DNA from 3 places in the Jeotgalibacillus sp. 10bf12 genome. Region 1 is predicted to be linked to each of the others. Evidence: riboswitches for the same ligand, from Rfam matches in the RefSeq annotation. Region 1 holds a riboswitch; each other region holds the start of a gene.
What was found. A riboswitch is a leader RNA that binds a small molecule or an ion and turns the genes downstream of it on or off. The one in region 1 is predicted to bind thiamine pyrophosphate.
Positions count from the first base shown of each region.

Region 1 (6,170 bases):
GATCATCCGGCTATGCCGAAGTCGATAAAAGAGGCCTATCTCGTATTGTCTAAGGGTATTCTTGAGGGCTATCGTGCACTCGGAATTCCGGCTGAGTTTTCGATTCCTGAAGAGAAGCAGAAGCAGGCCGGATCGGCAGTCTGCTTTGAAGAGCCGTCCTGGTATGAACTGATGGTAGATGGCAAGAAGGCAGCCGGCAGTGCGCAGACGCGTAAAAAAGGTGTAATTCTACAGCATGGATCTATTCCGATTTCTATGGATATACAAAAACTGTTTGACCTTTTCATTTATCCAAATGAAAAAGTAAAAGAACGTGCACGGCGCGCCTTTACCAGCAGGGCTGTTTCAATTAATGATGTACTGGATCGTCCTGTCACATTTGAAGAAGTAAATGATGCATTTAGAGAAGGGTTCATCAAGGGGCTTGATATTGAACTGGAGCCTTTTGCACCGCCAGAAGAGATGTTAAGAGAAGTAGCAGAGCTTGAGGAGAAGTATAAGAGTGAAGAATGGAGCTATAAGCGGGAAGGGAGACAGAAAGTATGACGAATGCAAAAGAACATGTACGTAAACCCGAATGGTTAAAGGTAAAACTGAATACGAATGATTCCTATAAGAAGCTAAAGAAGATGATGCGTGAGAAGAAGCTGAATACAGTATGTGAAGAGGCAAAGTGCCCGAATATTCACGAGTGTTGGAGTGAGCGGAAAACTGCGACATTTATGATCCTCGGAGATACGTGTACGCGGGCATGCCGCTTTTGTGCAGTCAAAACAGGACTGCCGAATGAGCTTGACTGGGGCGAGCCGGAACGTGTAGCAGAATCAACTGAAATGATGGGCTTAAAGCATGTTGTTGTCACTGCGGTTGCGCGTGACGATTTGAATGACGGTGGCGCTGCTGTATTTGCTGAAACAGTGCGTGCCATTCACCGCCGTCTGCCAAGCTGTACAGTTGAAGTGTTACCTTCTGATATGAAAGGTGATTATGAAAGCCTTCATACACTGATGGACGCTGAACCGGATATTTTCAATCACAATATTGAAACGGTTCGCCGCTTAACGAAAAGAGTTCGGGCGCGTGCGATGTATGATCGTTCACTTGAACTGCTTGCACGTGTAAAGGAAATTGCACCGAATATCCCGACAAAATCAAGTATCATGGTTGGTCTGGGTGAGACGAAGGAAGAACTGATTGAAGCGATGGATGATCTTCGTGCACACAACGTGGATATCCTGACACTTGGTCAGTATCTGCAGCCGACAAAAAAACATCTTGATGTTGTGCGTTACTACCATCCGGATGAATTTGCAGAGCTGAAGGAAATCGCACTGTCAAAAGGCTTCAAGCATTGTGAAGCAGGTCCGATGGTTCGTTCTTCATACCATGCGGACGAGCAGGTAAGTGAAACGTCTGCGCAGCGCCGGATCAAGTATTTAAAAGGCGTAGAAGCAGACGGCAGAACAGTTGATCATCTGCAGTAATAATTGAATAGACACACCCACTGGGGGAGCCGGTTAAACCGGCTGAGACGGACTGTTGTCCGGACCCTTTGAACCTGATCTGGATCATACCAGCGTAGGGAAGTGGCCGTATATGTGAATCTTTTTATATACGCCGCTTTCCAGAGAAATTGGAAAGCGGCGTTTTTAATTTGTATTTGTAAAAGTGCTGATTATTTCCGCTTCAGGTGGACTTCACGGCCGGGCGGTGAGCCAGCAGGCTGCGCCATATGCCTCACCTGTCCCTTCCTGCCATAGGGAGTCGCCCCCTTCCGCTACAATCATCAGCTGTGCAGATACAATGAATGGTTTTTTAGCAAAGCTGGTTCAATCAGGCTATAAAAAATTTATCTTATGAAGGAGGAAACAACATGACGTTTTGTAGTGAAGTAAGAGAAGAGTGCAATGAATTGTGGGAGGCGAGCTTTGATCATCCTTTTGTAAAAGGAATTGCTGAAGGGAGCCTGCCGCTTGATGTGTTTAAGTTTTATGTGATGCAGGATGCGTATTATTTAACTCATTTTGCAAAGGTACAGGCGATTGGTGCTGTGAAAGCGAAGGATTTAAAAACGACAAAAAGCTTTGCCCATCACTCAGAGCAGACGTGTGCAGCAGAGCTCGCGCTGCATGAGTCCTTTATGGAACTGCTGGGTGTAACGGAAGAGGACTGGAAGCATTTCGAGCCATCACCAACCGCTTATGCGTATGTGTCCCATATGTACCGTTCTGCTGAAGGGGATCTGGCTGACGTACTTGCTGCGATTCTGCCGTGCTACTGGCTGTATTTTGAGATTGGTGAGCGACTCAGAGATGAAAAGCCTGATCATCCCATTTATCAGAAATGGATTGCAACGTATGGGTCTGAATGGTTTGGAGAGCTTGTAGAAGAACAGATTAACAGAATGAATGAGCTGGCAGAGGGCCTTTCGGATGAGAGGGTTAGAGACTTGAAGACTCACTTCAGAAGAAGCAGCTATTATGAATGGAACTTCTGGGAGCAGGCGTGGACGATGGAGAGCTGGACAATTCAATTAAAGGAGCGTATCACACATGATTAAACAGGTGAGGGAAAAGAAACCGCTGATCCATTGTATAACAAATTACGTCGTCGCAAACTTTCAGGCAAATGGCATGCTGGCGCTCGGGGCGTCACCTGTCATGGGTGATGAAGCTCAGGAAGTGGAGGAGCTGGCATCTATTGCGGATGCACTGTCACTGAATATAGGCACACTTAATCAGCGGTCAGTAGAAAGTATGGTGCTTGCAGGCAGGACAGCAAATCAAAAAGGAATTCCGGTCGTGCTTGACCCTGTCGGTGCGGGTGCAACCTCTTATCGCCTGTCAGTCATTGATCAGATCTTACAAGAAGTGAATGTGACAGCAATCAGATGTAATGCAGGAGAGCTTGCTGCCATTATGCGAAAAGATTGGTCTGCAAAAGGTGTTGATGCAGGTGAAGGAGATGCTGATCTGACTTCTCTTGCTTTGGAGGCCGCTAAGAAATACGGACTGATTGTGGCTGTAACAGGTGTAGTGGATATTGTGACAGACGGTGACATTGTGCATGAGATTCAAGCAGGGCATCAGGTCATGTCGGCAGTTACAGGAATGGGCTGCTTACTTTCAAGCGTAACAGCAGCGTTTTTGACAGTAGAACAATCAGTCGATGCTGTAGCGGAAGCTGTTCAATTTTATGGTGAAGCCGGTGAAAAAGCGGCAGCGATCTCTTATAGCCCGGGAAGTTTTAAAACGGCATTTATAGATGCGATCTATTCACTAAATGAAAGCAGGTTTCAAAAAGGGGGCTTACGATGAAGCAGGTATTGACCATTGCAGGGTCAGATTCAGGAGGCGGAGCAGGCATTCAGGCTGATATTAAAACATTTCAGGAGCTCGATGTGTTCGGAACTTCAGTCGTAACAGCGGTGACAGCTCAAAACACACTCGGTGTAACAGATGTTGCACCGGTTCCGGCTCACAATATTGAAAAGCAGCTGCAGGCAGTCGGTGAGGATTTTGAGATTGCAGCTTTAAAAACGGGCATGCTTTTTGATGCTGAAACGATTCAGACAGTAGCGAAATATATTAAGCACTATAAGTGGCAGCATTTGATTGTAGATCCGGTCATGATTGCCAAAGGAGGAGCGAGTCTGCTGCAGGAGGAAGCAAAGGATTCACTAATTGAATTCCTTCTGCCACTTGCCGCAGTCGTAACTCCGAATATACCTGAAGCGGAAGCGTTGAGCGGGATCAGGATCACAGACGAAAAGACCAGGCGTGAAGCTGCTGAAAAAATACTTCAGAGCGGCGCGCAGGGCGTACTTGTAAAAGGCGGTCACGGGGAGGACCCGGACTTTACCGAGGACTTTTACCTTGATCATCACAGGGGTTCATTAGTGCTGAGGTCATCGCGCATTCCAACGAAGCATACGCACGGCACCGGCTGTACGTTTTCAGCAGCTCTCACAGCAGAATTTGCAAAAGGACATTCCATTGAGGATGCTTTCCTGACTGCGAAGCAATTTATTCAAAGTGCCATTGAGCATTCATTAAATATCGGGGCCGGTCATGGACCTACCAATCATAGCGCTTACCGTCATCACTCACAGAAGGAGCTGATCAGATATGTTCACTAAGCCTTCCATTTACTATATTCTAGGCACACCAAATGCAGGAGATAAAGACCCGCTTATCTTGCTTGAAGAGGCGCTTAATGGAGGTGTCAGTCATTTTCAATTAAGAGAGAAAGGCACGGATGCACTCACCGGGCAGGCGTTAAAAGAATTAGCCTTGAAATGTCAGGTGCTGTGCAGAGAGTATGACGTACCTTTTATTATTAATGATGACGTAGAGCTTGCCCATGAATTAAATGCAGACGGAGTTCATGTCGGACAGGAGGATGCCAAGGCATCAGATGTAAGAGCCCGCGTAGGAGACCGGATGATGCTCGGTGTTTCGGTGCATTCAGTAGAAGAGGCTGCTGAAGCCATTCGAAATGGTGCTGACTATCTCGGAATGGGACCGGTCTATGGGACGAAAAGTAAGTCAGATGCAAAGGCTCCTTCAGGGGTAACCAAAATCATTCAGGTGAGAGAAAGGTTTCCTGAAACACCTGTGATCGGTATTGGTGGTATTACAGCTGGCAATGCAGGACCAGTCTGGGAAGCGGGGGCTGACGGGATCGCTGTCATTTCAGCTATTACAGAGGCAGCGAATATTCAGAAAGAAGTGGAAAGAATGAGAGATTCCTATAAAGGGGAAATTTCATGAATACTAGAAAGCTCGTCATTATGGCTATGTTCGTCGCCATTGCAGTAGCAGGCTCTGCGTTTGTATCCTTCCCGGCAGGCGTTGCAAGAGCTTATCCGGTACAGCATGCCATCAACGTGATCGCTGCAGTGTCATTTGGCCCGGGTCCTGCGATCGTGATCGCTTTTATGACAGGACTCGTTCGTATATTAACCGGCACAGGGTCACTGCTTGCATTTCCAGGAGGCATGATTGGTGCAGCACTTGCCGGACTTTTTTATGCCCTGAGCGGCAGGGTCTGGATGGCTGCAGCTGGTGAAATAATCGGCACGGGTATTCTGGCCTCCCTTGTTGCAGTCCCGTATGCAGCGATCCTGATGGGAACTGAAGCAGGTGCATTCTTCTTTATGCCGGCATTTTTAGTGTCGAGTATAAGTGGTGCGACACTTGGAATTATGTTGTCTGTAAGAATGGAAAGAATGTCGAAGCCTTTAAAAATTTAAAAGGTAGATTTTTAATGCATGTTTTCCTTGCTATGACTGGGATGAAGGATAAATTGACATTTTTTTATAAAAAACTTGTCAATTTACCCTTTTCAAATATACCCAATGAGCGTAATATAATTAGTAAAAAAAGGAACGGAATTATGACATATTCAGACTCTCTAGCAATTGAAAACATTATTAATGCTGTCGACCATCACTTAGCTGTAGCTTTCATAGATCTCAGTGGCCACTTTGAATATGTAAACGATAATTTCTGCAGAATTACTCAGTATTCAGATGCGGAATTAATTAATAGTCACTTTTCTAAACTGTTGCACCCATCCTATGATACAGAACAACTCGCTAAAGCGATGAAACAATTCAGACATGGCCATATGTGGCAGGGAGAGATGCTGAATAAAAAGAAGGACGGGTCACCGTTATGGGTGAACTCAACGATTGTGCCAATGCTAGACAGTGAGGGGAAACCCTTCCGTTTTTTTACCTACAAAGTGGATATCACTGAGAAAAAAGAAATGGAAGAAAAGCTTAGGATAGCACAACAACAACTTAAGCTCTCTGTCAGTGAAGGGAACTATCTCAAACATGTACTTGATCAATCCTCTATGGTCACAATAATTGACCGTCACAGGAATATTCTTTATGTGAACGAGCGGTTTGCCGAACTAATGAAGCGGAAACCGCTTGAAATCATAGGTAAAAACCTTGATGAATTGAATGCCAGAAGTCATCCTGATTGTTTCTATGATGAAATGTGGAAGACAGTGTACCAGGGAGAAGTCTGGTCGGGAGAGGTACAGACAAAAAATAAAGATGGTGAACCGAGATGGACGAGTACGCGTATTTTTCCAATGCTGAATGAGGCGGGTGAAGCGTACCGGTTTATTTTTGTCAGTCAGGATATTACGAGTGC
Region 1 covers NZ_CP200276.1:1,686,583-1,692,752, forward strand. The annotation lists gene DH10bf12_RS08860 (lipoate--protein ligase family protein) at 1-546, shown strand, start outside; gene lipA (lipoyl synthase) at 543-1,484, shown strand; TPP riboswitch at 1,497-1,602, shown strand; gene tenA (thiaminase II) at 1,874-2,560, shown strand; gene thiM (hydroxyethylthiazole kinase) at 2,553-3,317, shown strand; gene thiD (bifunctional hydroxymethylpyrimidine kinase/phosphomethylpyrimidine kinase) at 3,314-4,138, shown strand; gene thiE (thiamine phosphate synthase) at 4,128-4,772, shown strand; gene thiW (energy coupling factor transporter S component ThiW) at 4,769-5,254, shown strand; gene DH10bf12_RS08895 (PAS domain-containing protein) at 5,398-6,170, shown strand, end outside.

Region 2 (6,170 bases), 1.1 Mb from region 1:
ATCCATATCGTGTGTCACAATGAGAAAAGTGATACCCTCATTCGCACGTGCCATAATCAGGTTTTCAAGCTCCCGTAAAGCAGCTTTGTCCTGTCCTGCAGTCGGTTCATCCATCACGATAACAGGCCGCCCGTCACAAAGCATGGCGCCAATTGCTGTCCTTCTCTTTTGACCATGGCTGACAGCGAAAGGGTTTGATTCACTGACTTCCTCCAGATACAAATGCTTCAGTATTTTATCCGCGCCCTGACCTCCTCCAAATAAAAGCTCTTCTCTGACGGACTTCGTTAAGAATAAGAATTCAGGGGACTGCGGGACGTAACCGATCCGCTTTGGTTCTACCTGTCCGCCAGTGGATTTCAGCCCGCATAATGCTTTCAATAGCGTGGATTTCCCACTGCCATTTGGACCTGCAAGAACAGCAATCTCTCCTTTTTTTAGCGAAAAACTGGCTGGTGAAACGATCGGATCTACAGTCAGGTTTTTTGCTGTCATTGCGACCTGAGCTGTCTGGATTGGCTCCCTTGTAATTGCCTGTTCAACGGGTTTTGAAGCAGTCATCTGCCATTCCCGGTCAAAAAATCCATCCCATAAATCAACCTGATGATCAATTGCAACCACTGTCAGATCTCTTGATTCATGAAGACCGCGGAGCCACGCAACAAACTCCTGAGCGGTCACCGGATCTAAATGTGTGAGCGGCTCATCAAGCAGCAGGATTTCAGGCTCCAATACCCAGGCACACGCAGTAGCGACACGCTGCTTCTGACCGCCTGACAAAGTCTGAATGACTGAATCTCTGAATGACTCCAGCCCGGTTTCCTGTAATACTTTTTCGATCCGGTCATTAATTTTATCCGAAGGTACACCCACATTTTCAAGTGTAAAAGCGAGTTCCTCTTCAACTGTCTGCATACAAAACTGACTGTCAGGATCCTGAAAAACGGTGGCAATCCGCTGGTTAATTTCACCCGGTGCATAGTCAGATGCTGCTTTTCCAAACAGGTCAACCTGTCCTGAGATGATCCCGTCACAGTTTTCAGGATAAAGGCGGTTAAGCAGGTATAAAAGTGTAGACTTTCCGCACCCGCTTGGACCAGTAATCACAACACGTTCGCCGGCTTTCACCTCGAAATTCAGCTGTTCAAACACCGGCTCAGCATCATCCGGAAAACGAAATGAGACGTTCTGCAGAGAGATGACATTATGCATGCGCATCACGCTTTGTAATGGCGTAGCCTCTCAGAGAACCTGTTGCAAGCAGTGCATCAACAAGGTATTTACCGCCAATTCCTGCAATAATCGCACCACTCATCACGCGGATCACAAACATCAGTAACACGTATTCTGTACTTAATGCTGCAAAACCGCCCATCAGGTAGCCATAAACAAAGCTGAATACTGCAGCCCCGGCGCCGGCCAGCATATAAATACCCAGGTTAAAATGGCGATATCTTGTTGCTGCAAAAACAGCTTCAGCACCAAGCCCCTGAATGACGCCCGCTAAAATCAGGCGGGGGCCCACTGCATTGCCAAGCATGACTTCAATTGCAGCGGCCATCGTCTCAGGAATCACTGCTGCCCCCGGCTTTCTGATAATCGCCATGACAATGATGGATACGATAAACCAGATCCCGAAGATCCACTCATAAGCGATCGGACCAATCAGAGATGCCCAAATGTTCCCCACATGTAAAAACAATAAGTAAATAATGCCGAATACAACCGCAAACAGCGACATCATGACAACTTCTTTCAGCTTCCAGCTCTTAAGCATGATGGTTACCCTTATGAGATGGACTGTTGATACTCATCGACACAGTCATCACTAAATGCCGGTGCTCATCGGATCTTGCCTGACCGAAAGTCTCTTCATAAAAATCAAATACCTCATGAATATCACCATGAATCCCGCTTGCATAATGCATAGAATCATTGAAGACACCGCGTTCTTTGGCGCGGTCAACTTCCCTGTAAATGACACTCATATAATCCGGATTATTCATCGGGTAGAGTGCGAATTGTGAAGATACATATTGCTTCGTATCATCGTGATTGTGTACGTTTGGATCTGCCTCCATATAAGAGTCACCAGCAGTATCACCAGGGCAGCCTGCTGAAAAAGTAGCATTGATGGCTACATGTTCACCGGTTTTTGCAGCATGGAGCGTAATCGCTTTGATCACATTGAATACATGCTGTTCCTGTCCGCGGATCACGGTTGATACATCATCTGTATGCTTCCAGACGCCAGTCAGGTCAGTCGCCTCGAGCGCGCCTTTAATCACCGGAATAAAATCTCCCGCCATTGGATGCAGCGAAAAACGGCATCCGACAATTTTGCTTGTTCCACATTCCATTTTGTATTCCTCCCAGAGCAGTTTTTGCACAAAAAAAGACCACATCCGCGAAAGATGTAGCCACTGCTCCTGATATAAAAAGAGAAGTCACTACACTTCCTCACGCAGGTATTATCCTGATCGAGTCATAAGGGATCGGAGCTAATGCTCACATCTCAGCTAATTCGCACCCCTAGTGCAGATAACGGTATTTAATTTTCTGTGCACGACCACTATATCACCAGAGAATGGAATGTGCAACACCCCGGAAAAACTAATCAGAACCATATTATTCCTTTTTATTAAAAAGTTATTCTCTCGGTTCAAATATCAGTACGCCAATCACCGCAATCACGAGGCTGAACAATACGGAGTAAAACCAGTGACGTCCCTGAGTGGTGTGGTTCAAAATGTTCATCACTGCACTGATACAGAAGGTAACAAAGAATACAAAAAGGATTAGAATGATTGTCATCATGAGGACCATCTCCTTTTTTAAAAAAGCATGGTTGGCAGTTCTTCAAGACGCTGGTCGGTGCTGCGGGTGATTTTCAGTGAATAGCCGGGTTTTGAATGGGCACTGCCGCGAACAGTAAGTGTTCTTTTGCGATCTGCCATTTCAATCGTCAGCCACTTCCGGCCGTTCTCTGACGTCTTGATACACTCTGAGACTTCACTCGCTGTCAGTAAAATAATTTCAGTGTTCTGGAGGTCTTCTTCACCACAGATGAAAGCGAACAGATACTGGTTGTCATGCTGGCTGCGGAGCGTCTTTTCCATTTCTGTATCGTAAAAGGAGAAGGTCCAGATACGGGATTCTTTTTTAAAGCGGGGTGTAAACGAGTATTTAGCATAAATAAAATAGCTGTCGGTTTCATTTTCAAGCGCGTAAATTCTCCGGTCCTGTCCGCCTTCTTTCATCACAGGTGAGAACCCGCGATTGACAAGGTGTGACAGCAGTGCGCCAAAGTAAAAATCCACTTTTGGAATACTCATATCATTGCCCCTCCTTTCGGGTAAGGTAGTTACTTCTTATTATGAAGCACTTTTCAGCAGATTTACATTTTTAACACTTGAGCGGTCAATATTCTTGCATTCAGTCTGGAATCATTAGATGCTATGTGTATGAAAATTGCACTAGAGGAGGCTCATTTATTATGTCTATTAAAGCGTTAAAAGGCATTCATCACGTGACTGCGATTACAAGCAGTGCTGAAAAAAATTACGAGTTTTTCACTTATGTACTTGGCATGAGACTGGTTAAAAAGACAGTCAATCAGGATGATATCCAGACGTATCACCTGTTTTTTGCTGACGATACAGGAAGCCCCGGCACCGATATGACGTTTTTCGATTTCCCGGGTATTCCGAAGGGAAATCACGGCACAAACGAAATTTCTAAAACATCTTTCCGTGTACCGAGTGATGCAGCGATTGAGTACTGGGAAAAGCGGTTTGACCGGTTGAATGTAAAGCATAAAGGCGTGCATGAGCAGTTCGGTAAGAAGACGATTTCTTTTGTTGATTTCGATGATCAGCAGTATCAGCTGATTTCAGATGAAAATGATCATGGGGTAGAAGCAGGTACGCCGTGGCAGCAGGGGCCTGTACCGCTTGAATACGCAATTACAGGGCTTGGGCCATTATTTGTCCGCGTTGACCGCTTTGATTATTTTAAGGAAATGCTTGAGAAGGTAATGTTGTTTAAAGAAACGGCAGAAGACAAATCGTTTCACTTATTCGAAGTAGGGGAAGGCGGAAACGGGGCTAGTGTCATTGTCGAACACAACACCTTTCTACCGCAGGCGCAGCAGGGCTTCGGCACTGTTCACCACGCAGCCTTCAGACTGGAAGATAGAGAGATGCTTGATGAGTGGGATGAGCGCATGAAGAGTTTTGGTTTTGCGACATCAGGCTTTGTTGACCGTTTCTTCTTTAAGTCTCTGTATTCAAGGGTCGCACCGCAGATTCTCTTTGAATTCGCAACGGATGGACCTGGTTTTATGGGTGATGAACCTTATGAAACGCTCGGTGAGAAGCTGTCACTGCCACCGTTTTTAGAGCCGAAACGGGACGAGATTGAAAGTAAGGTGCGTCCGATTAATACAGTAAGAAGTACGAAGACATTTGAAAAAGAATAGTGAGTGGGGCCGGGTATCTTAATGGATATCCGGCTTTTTTTATGTGTATAGGGAGGTGAGCGGGACAGAAATGACATGGAAATCGGGTGATTGCGACAAGTGCAGCGGAGATTGTAACAAGTATCCGGGTGTATCACGACAATCCAGGCGGGGAATGCTACATACTAAAAGGAAACAGTGACAACTCCGCTAACTCGTCCAACACATAAATAAATAATAATTTAATTATCAAAAGATACAGGATTTACCTTCCGAATGTCGAAATACATAGATGGTCGGGGTTTCCCGGTACAGCTGATTTAAAAGGAGAAGATTAAATGAAAAAGACGCTTTCCCTGTTTATTGCTGTGTTTCTGCTTCTGTCACTGCCGTCTGCCGCTTTTGCCGGAGGATTTAAGACGCCGGGTAATTCGCTTGTTCCCGGAACGATCAGTATTGGTGAAGCCCCTGCTTACATAGACCCTGCAAAACCTGCAATTGTGTTCGTTCAGGGTCTGACAAATGATTCGACTGTCTGGTATAACGAAAATGATATGTACAGCCGTGCTGTTGCTGCAGGATATGAGACGGCTTTTGTCGAGCTGAATGATTCCGGTGGCACGCCAAAAGGCTATTGGGATAATGGTGCGATGCTTGCAGGACAGCTTGAAGAAATCTCTGCCCATTTTGGCGGGAAAAAGCTTGTCATTGTTGCATTTAGTAAAGGAGGCGTTGATACGCAGGTTGCCCTGATCCACGAGGGGAAATACCCGCTTGTATCCAACGTCATTACGCTGAGCTCGCCTCACTATGGCAGTGAACTTGCTGATCTGGCAAATAGTACGTCACTGGGCTGGCTTGCCAGTCTGATTGGACAAAACAGTGAGGGGACGCAGAGTCTTCAGACTGGAACGATGAACTATTTCCGTTCGATTACTGATAGCCGCTTCGAAGTTGGCCAGAACAGCTATTTATCCCTTGCCGGTACTCGTACCGGACCATTGTTCAGCGCGTATTGGTTTGGAAGCGGTTTCATTTCAGGGCCTAACGATGGAGTGGTGTCAGTTGCGAGTTCTCAGCTGCCTTACAGTAGAAGCCTGGCGGTTGGTAACTGGAATCATGGTGAGATTAACAAAGGATACAATACACTATCGATCTTCCAGCCTTACTTAACGACACAGCGTGCAGCTGCTTTTTCAGCATTTAGTACGATGGAAGCAAAGGAAGAAGAGATCCAGCCGCTTGATACGCTGTTAAGGGGCGGAGAACAGAATGGGAAAGCATCTGAGAGTTTTTATGTGGAAGATGAAGCGGAAAGTCTTGTGATTAACTGGATGAGTGCAACACCACATGAGACTGTGACGTTAAAAGCGCCACAAGGTCCTGCGCGGGATTATGAAGTGACTGCTGATGAGGATGATACGATGTTTTTTAACGGAGCCTATCACCATACGATTGAAATCACAGATCCTGCAGCCGGAAAATGGTCAGCGGAAACGGTAACGGACCAGGCGTCTGCTTATGCTTTAATGGTAACATTTACTTCGGGTTTTAACGATCAGCTGGCGCTTGAGCCTTCTGATAATAAGAGAAGTTGGGCTTTGAAAACAAACCCCGGGTTCAGAAACAAAGCACAGCTCCCTGCTGATATTCAGATGTTCAGTGAAATCGGATTTACCGCGGGAGACGGTAAAGAAAACAGGGGAATCGG
Region 2 covers NZ_CP200276.1:585,299-591,468, reverse strand. The annotation lists gene DH10bf12_RS02705 (ABC transporter ATP-binding protein) at 1-1,212, opposite strand, end outside; gene DH10bf12_RS02700 (ECF transporter S component) at 1,205-1,777, opposite strand; gene DH10bf12_RS02695 (YkoF family thiamine/hydroxymethylpyrimidine-binding protein) at 1,770-2,360, opposite strand; TPP riboswitch at 2,441-2,544, opposite strand; gene DH10bf12_RS02690 (hypothetical protein) at 2,650-2,817, opposite strand; gene DH10bf12_RS02685 (hypothetical protein) at 2,835-3,335, opposite strand; gene DH10bf12_RS02680 (ring-cleaving dioxygenase) at 3,503-4,480, shown strand; gene DH10bf12_RS02675 (esterase/lipase family protein) at 4,798-6,170, shown strand, end outside.
Region 2: it holds a riboswitch for thiamine pyrophosphate, as region 1 does, so the genes downstream of both, DH10bf12_RS02695 (YkoF family thiamine/hydroxymethylpyrimidine-binding protein) here and tenA (thiaminase II) in region 1, are expected to answer to the same signal.

Region 3 (6,170 bases), 140 kb from region 1:
TTGCTATCATGCAGGACTGTCAGAGGAAGACCGGAACGAAGCGCAGCGTCAGTTTATTTATGACGAAGCGAAGCTGATTGTGGCGACCAATGCATTTGGTATGGGGATTGATAAAAGTAACGTGCGGTTTGTCATCCATTATCAGCTGCCGATGAATATGGAATCCTACTATCAGGAAGCAGGACGTGCAGGACGTGATGGTGAACCTGCCGATTGCTATCTGCTATATAGCCCGCAGGATTCGATGCTTCAGAAATTTCTGATTGAACAATCTATTGCAAACGAACGTAAACGAAATGAAGAATATGCAAAGCTTCAGCAGATGATCAATTACTGTCACAGCCACAGCTGTCTGCCCCGCTTTATTCTGGAATATTTTGAAGACCATCAGATGACTGCTGATTGCGGGCACTGCAGCAGCTGCCTCGACAGCCGTGAAAAAACAGACCGTACGCGTGAAGTTCAGATGATCCTGTCAACTGTAAAAAGAATGGGCGAGCGTTTTGGGACAGGCATGACAGCGAAAGTGTTAAAAGGCTCACGCAATAAAAAGCTGCTAGAAGGCGGGCTGAATCAGGTAACAACTTATGGCCTGATGAGTCAGAAATCAGAGAAACAGATTACTGAGCTGATTCAATTGTTAATTGCGGAAGGTTATCTGGCACTAGAAGGCGGGCAATACCCGATTCTCAGGCTGACTCAGGACGCTGTTCCTGTATTAAAAGGAGAACAGGCAGTCTGGCTGAAATCCGGTTTTCAGCTTCACCAGCAGCAGGCTGATTATGATGAAGCGCTTTTTGAAGAGCTCCGCAAAGTGCGTTCAATGCTTGCAAAAGAGCATGCCGTTCCTCCTTACGTGATCTTTTCAGATGCAACGCTGCGTGAAATGGCCCAGCACTATCCGGAAACTGAAGTGGAGATGCGCGTGATCAAAGGAGTCGGGGAAAGAAAGCTTCAATCATACGGAACACCGTTTACAGAAGTGATTGCAGCCTATATAAAAGAACACGGCAAAAATAAAAACATGGTACCCGCCCCTGAGCAGGCTCCAAAGCAGCCTGAAGTCACTGCAGACCCTGAACAGCCAAGCCACCTGTTCAGCTATGAACTCTATCAGGACGGGAAATCGATTTCCGAGATTGCAAAACTCAGAGCACTTACTTCACAGACGATTGAGCGCCATCTGCAAAAAGCCTATGAAGAAGGTCACCAGCTTGATTTTGAGAAGTGGTTTGATGAAGAAACTGAGCGTTTGATTCTTTCAACCAGGGAACAAATGGACGCTCCCGGGCTTAAGTCATTAAAAGAGGCGTTGCCTGAGGAAGTGAGCTATCTGCAAATCAAAATGACACTTGTAAAAAACCAGCTCGTCTGAAGGATTTTTTTCTGTCCGGAGGGAATAGAACAGAGACAGGAGGTTTTTACATGAAACAGTTTTGGCTCAATTTTTTCGCGCTTGCAGCTGTTATTACCGTTAATGCACTGGCAAATATACTTCCGATTAACGGTCAGACTACAGGCGAAATTTCAAATCGGCTGAATGTATTATTCACACCGGCCGGTTATGTATTTTCAATATGGGGACTCATATACATACTGCTAGGCTTGTGGGTGTTAAAAGGTGCTTTTAAGTCTCAAAGAAAAAGAGAAGTATACAAATCCACTTCGTTTATGTTTTTGATCAGCTGCCTTTTAAATATTACCTGGATTCTGCTTTGGCACTATGAATTCTTTCCTGTATCAGTCGCGGTGATTGTCGGCTTACTCATCTCAATCATTATCATTTACGCAAAAATTAAGCAGACAACACACAGTTTCTTTGACATCCTCCCCTTCTCTGTTTACATGGGTTGGGTCAGTGTTGCAACTGTTGCCAACACCGCATATACCGTAAATGAAGCCGGCTGGGACGGACTCGGCATCTCATCACCGGTCTGGACGATTGCCCTTTTGTTGATCGCAGCAGCACTGGCACTTGGGATCCGCTACAAAGAAAGAGACTGGATTTACCCGCTCGTGTTCATCTGGGCCTTTATCGGCATCGGTGTACAGAATGAAGGTCAGGAATCTGCAGTCGTATTCACAGCTTATGTGTTAAGCGTAGTAATCTTTATCGGACTGTTCATTTTCCGTAAAAAGAAAAAGTCCAGCTACAGCAGCCGGACACTATCTTTTAAATAATCACCCGGGCATTTCCCTCTCAAATAGGTTAAAATAGTGGAAGACGATTTTTTGAAGAGAGGTTTTATGTTGGACGGGCAGTTATTATTCGCAATGTTTTTAATTACACTTCTTGTGGGACCAATACTGATGACAATTTCAATCGTTTTTGGTTTAAGAAAAAATGTTAAATGGCTTTGGATCACGAACGTAGTCTTTCTGATCTTTACTTTCATCATCTCAGCTTATTATCTGCTGCAGGTTGATCAGATCGCCACACAGAATCCTACGCCTGGCGGGACTGGTGTTCTTGTGATGCTATTGATTTCATCATGGATCTCTGTTCCGACAGCCCTTTCATTCTTCCTGCTGGCAGCTGCAATTTTTATGCAGCAGCGTAAAAAAGCAAAGGAAGTTGCATAAGAAAAGGACTTGTGACGTTCACAAGTCCTTTTTCATGTCCAGCTCCAGGTGCTTTCAGTTTCTCTTATGCTTTTTTAGATTCTGTTAAAATAATCGGCTCGCCTTTTGTGATGACAATTGTATGCTCAATCTGTGCGACTAAGCTGCCATCCGGTGTCTTATACGTCCAGCCGTCATTCTGTTCTTCCACAAAGTCTGCTCCTGAAGAGATAAACGGTTCAAACGCAAGGACAGTCCCTTCTGCTAATAACTCGTTATCCCATGGATCATGGTAGTTCAGAATATGATCCGGTGCTTCATGAAGTGACTTTCCGACACCGTGTCCTGTCAGGTTCGTAATGACCTGATAACCGTTTTGTCTTGCCACACGTGAAACCGTCTTTCCAAGCTGACTCTTTTTAGAGCCGGCTTTTGCTTTTTTCAGCGCCAGTGTAAAAGCTTCTACTGCGGTTGCGCACAGCTTTTCAAGCGCTGCATTTTCACCTACTACAAACGAAATGCCTGTATCAGCAAAGTAACCATCCAGAGAGCCTGAAACATCAATGTTCACAAGGTCTCCGTCCTGAATTACGCGGTCGCCGGGGATCCCGTGCGCGACTTCATCATTTACACTGATGCACGTATAGCCAGGAAAATCATATTCACCTTTAGGGCCTGAAATAGCACCGTATTGTTCAAATTTCTGCTTTCCGATCTGATCAAGCTCAGCAGTCGTTACGCCGGGCTTTGTTGCTGCACGCATATCATCGCGGATCTCAGCAACGATTGCGCCGATTTTTTTCAGCGCTTCTAATTCTTCGTTTGTTTTTACGATCATACCGATTCTCTCCTTGCTTTATAATGGTTCACTATATCATATGTATGGTGTGGAATGCATGAAAGACGCTATTTCTTGAATAACCGTTTAATCTGCGCTTAGGGTGACGCTTTCCACGCGGCCGGGCGGTGAGCCTCCTCAACGCTTCGCGCCTCCGGGGTCTCACCGGTCCGGCTTCTCGCGTTGGAGTCGCCCCCTTCCGCTCCGATTAAACTATGTAAGGCTTATTTCATAATAATTTATCACACAATTGGTTTATAGTTAGTACAGTATACATTAATAAAAAAGAAGATGACGTTTTTTAAAAGCCATCTTCTTTTTTATATTAAATTCAGGTACATTGAAGCGTAAGGCGGCGACTCCGGGACGAGTAGAGGGAAGCCGAGACCCCACAGCCGAAGGCGAGGAGGCTTGGCAACCTCCGTCCGGAAAGCGTCCGCCTGAAGCGTAAATGAACCGTTTATTTAAACATATCAGGCACTTGTCATCTGACGGTTCGTCGCGACTCTTGGTACTGAGATCAGCAGCGTCGCAAGGACAATTGATGTCAGGATGAAGGCAGGGCCCATGTATGAACCGTTATAGCCAAGTGAGAACAGCCACGCAGGAACACCTTCGCTTCCTGAACCGAAGAAGATAACACCTGCAAGAAAATGACAGATGAATCTTAACAGTGCACCGATAAATACACCTGCTGTGATGTACACGGCAGCTTTTTTCATCGATCCTTCTTCAAGTGAACGCTTCACAACCCCTGCAAACAGACCTGCAAATCCAATCACAGTAAATGCCAGCGGATAATCAAGTATCCCCTGAACAGGATCAATAATATAGGCACCGAACATTGTCTGCAGCAGACCTACTAGAAATCCTGTTAACAGACCGCCTTTTAACCCCCAGCGAAATGCCATCAGAATAATGGGCACCATCACAAAGCTGATAGACCCACCTTGTGGCCAGAGACTGAATGAAAACTGGTCAAGGATAATACCGATTGCTGAAAAGATCGCAACCTCCACTAAAAATAATAACTTCTTACGCTCCATATGTCTTCCTCCTTTTGCGAAATCGATGCAGCTCGCACACAGGGGAATTCAACGGGCTACTCCATATAAAAAGGGCCCCGGGGATAGAAACCCAGAGACCCTGAAAAGTCCGTTTCCATCCACATTCCTGCGTAAGCATTAACTTACAGGTTCGAAGGGTCTGAACAAGTCTGTTCACTCTCAGCCTATATGGCTCCCCTTGTGGAAATTGCATCTATTAGTATTGTAACTTATATTCGGAATCATGTCATCTCCCCCACTTTTTGTATGCTATACTATAACACGTCTAATTTACTAAAAAAGGAGGTTCCCGACTCATATGCAATGGTTAAAAAGAAGATTTATCGGCGGCAGAATTTTAAAGACGGGTGTTGCGGTGTTTTTAACTGCGCTGATCTGTCAGCTGTTCAATCTGCCAGTTGTTTTCGCCGTCATTACTGCGATTGTAACAATTGAACCGACAGCTGCCGATTCGATTAAAAAGGGGATGATCCGTTTCCCTGCATCTGCCATCGGGGCCTCTATTGCGATGCTCGCCACCTTCTTACTTGGCGATACGGCGATTACATATACAATTTCAGCGGTGCTGACAATCTGGATCTGTTACAAACTGAAGCTTGATGCAGGTATGCTGGTTGCCACATTGACAGCCGTCGCGATGATTCCAGGGACAGAAGATCACTTCCTGCTTGAATTTGTTAAAAGGCTTGGTACAACAGGAATCGGTATTTTAACTTCCACACTCGTCAACTTTTTACTAATGCCGCCAAAATATAAGGATCAGATTATTTCACTCATTTCTGATTCACAGGCTAAGCTTACACAGCTGCTTGCTGAAAGAATGAATGAGCTGCTCGATCAGAGAAACTCACCAATGAATCTTGAATCCGCATCCAATCAGCTGCGTACGCAGCTTGACCGGGCAGATATGTTCTGCAGATTTCAGCTTCAGGAATGGCATTATCATTCATATAAACGAGAGGAAATGAATGAAATCCAGACGCTGCAAAAAAAGATTTACCTTTTAAGGCAGCTATCCTTCCATTTAGCCAACCTGATCTCACTGCCTTCAGACGATGCGCCTGAATGGTCGATTGAAGAAAAGCAGGCAGTCCGCACACTTGTCTCACAGCTGAATAACCGGATTATCAGAACCGGTGAACAGGAGCCGATGGATGCCGATGCGCTGGCGCTTCTCCGTCATGAGCTGAAAGGTGAAACAGATGAAGATGAACTGCCTGATAAAAGTTATATTTACTTTGAATTGTTAACGATTCACGCACTGCTGAAAAAGCGCAGATCGTTTGTCAAGGTTCCAAGTGCGAGGCCGGAGGAACTTTAATATTTTTGACACGAGAAAAGCCGGGGATTGCTCCCCGGCTTTTTTAGTTAGCTAAAACATTTTCCCTTTGCGAGTCAATAGTCCTGAAGTGTCGAAGTGTACCTGTTAAACGTCGAACATCACTACGTAAACAGCGAACACCACGCATTTACTCTCGAACAATCTTGAGCAAACGCCGAACACCAGCGAACGAGCATCGAACCATTAACCGAAACACAATGCCCGACTACATCACATTAAAATACCTCGCATCAGGATGTGCAAACACAATCGCTGACACACTCGCTTCAGGCTCCATCATAAAGCCGTCTGTCAGCTGAACGCCGATTTCTTCAGGGCTGATCAGCTTGAACAGTTTTTCCTGATCTTCAAGCTCAGGACA
Region 3 covers NZ_CP200276.1:1,823,804-1,829,973, reverse strand. The annotation lists gene recQ (DNA helicase RecQ) at 1-1,375, shown strand, start outside; gene DH10bf12_RS09515 (tryptophan-rich sensory protein) at 1,426-2,181, shown strand; gene DH10bf12_RS09510 (hypothetical protein) at 2,251-2,583, shown strand; gene map (type I methionyl aminopeptidase) at 2,648-3,400, opposite strand; gene thiT (energy-coupled thiamine transporter ThiT) at 3,874-4,446, opposite strand; TPP riboswitch at 4,554-4,656, opposite strand; gene DH10bf12_RS09495 (FUSC family protein) at 4,766-5,788, shown strand; gene metH (methionine synthase) at 6,015-6,170, opposite strand, start outside.
Region 3: it holds a riboswitch for thiamine pyrophosphate, as region 1 does, so the genes downstream of both, thiT (energy-coupled thiamine transporter ThiT) here and tenA (thiaminase II) in region 1, are expected to answer to the same signal.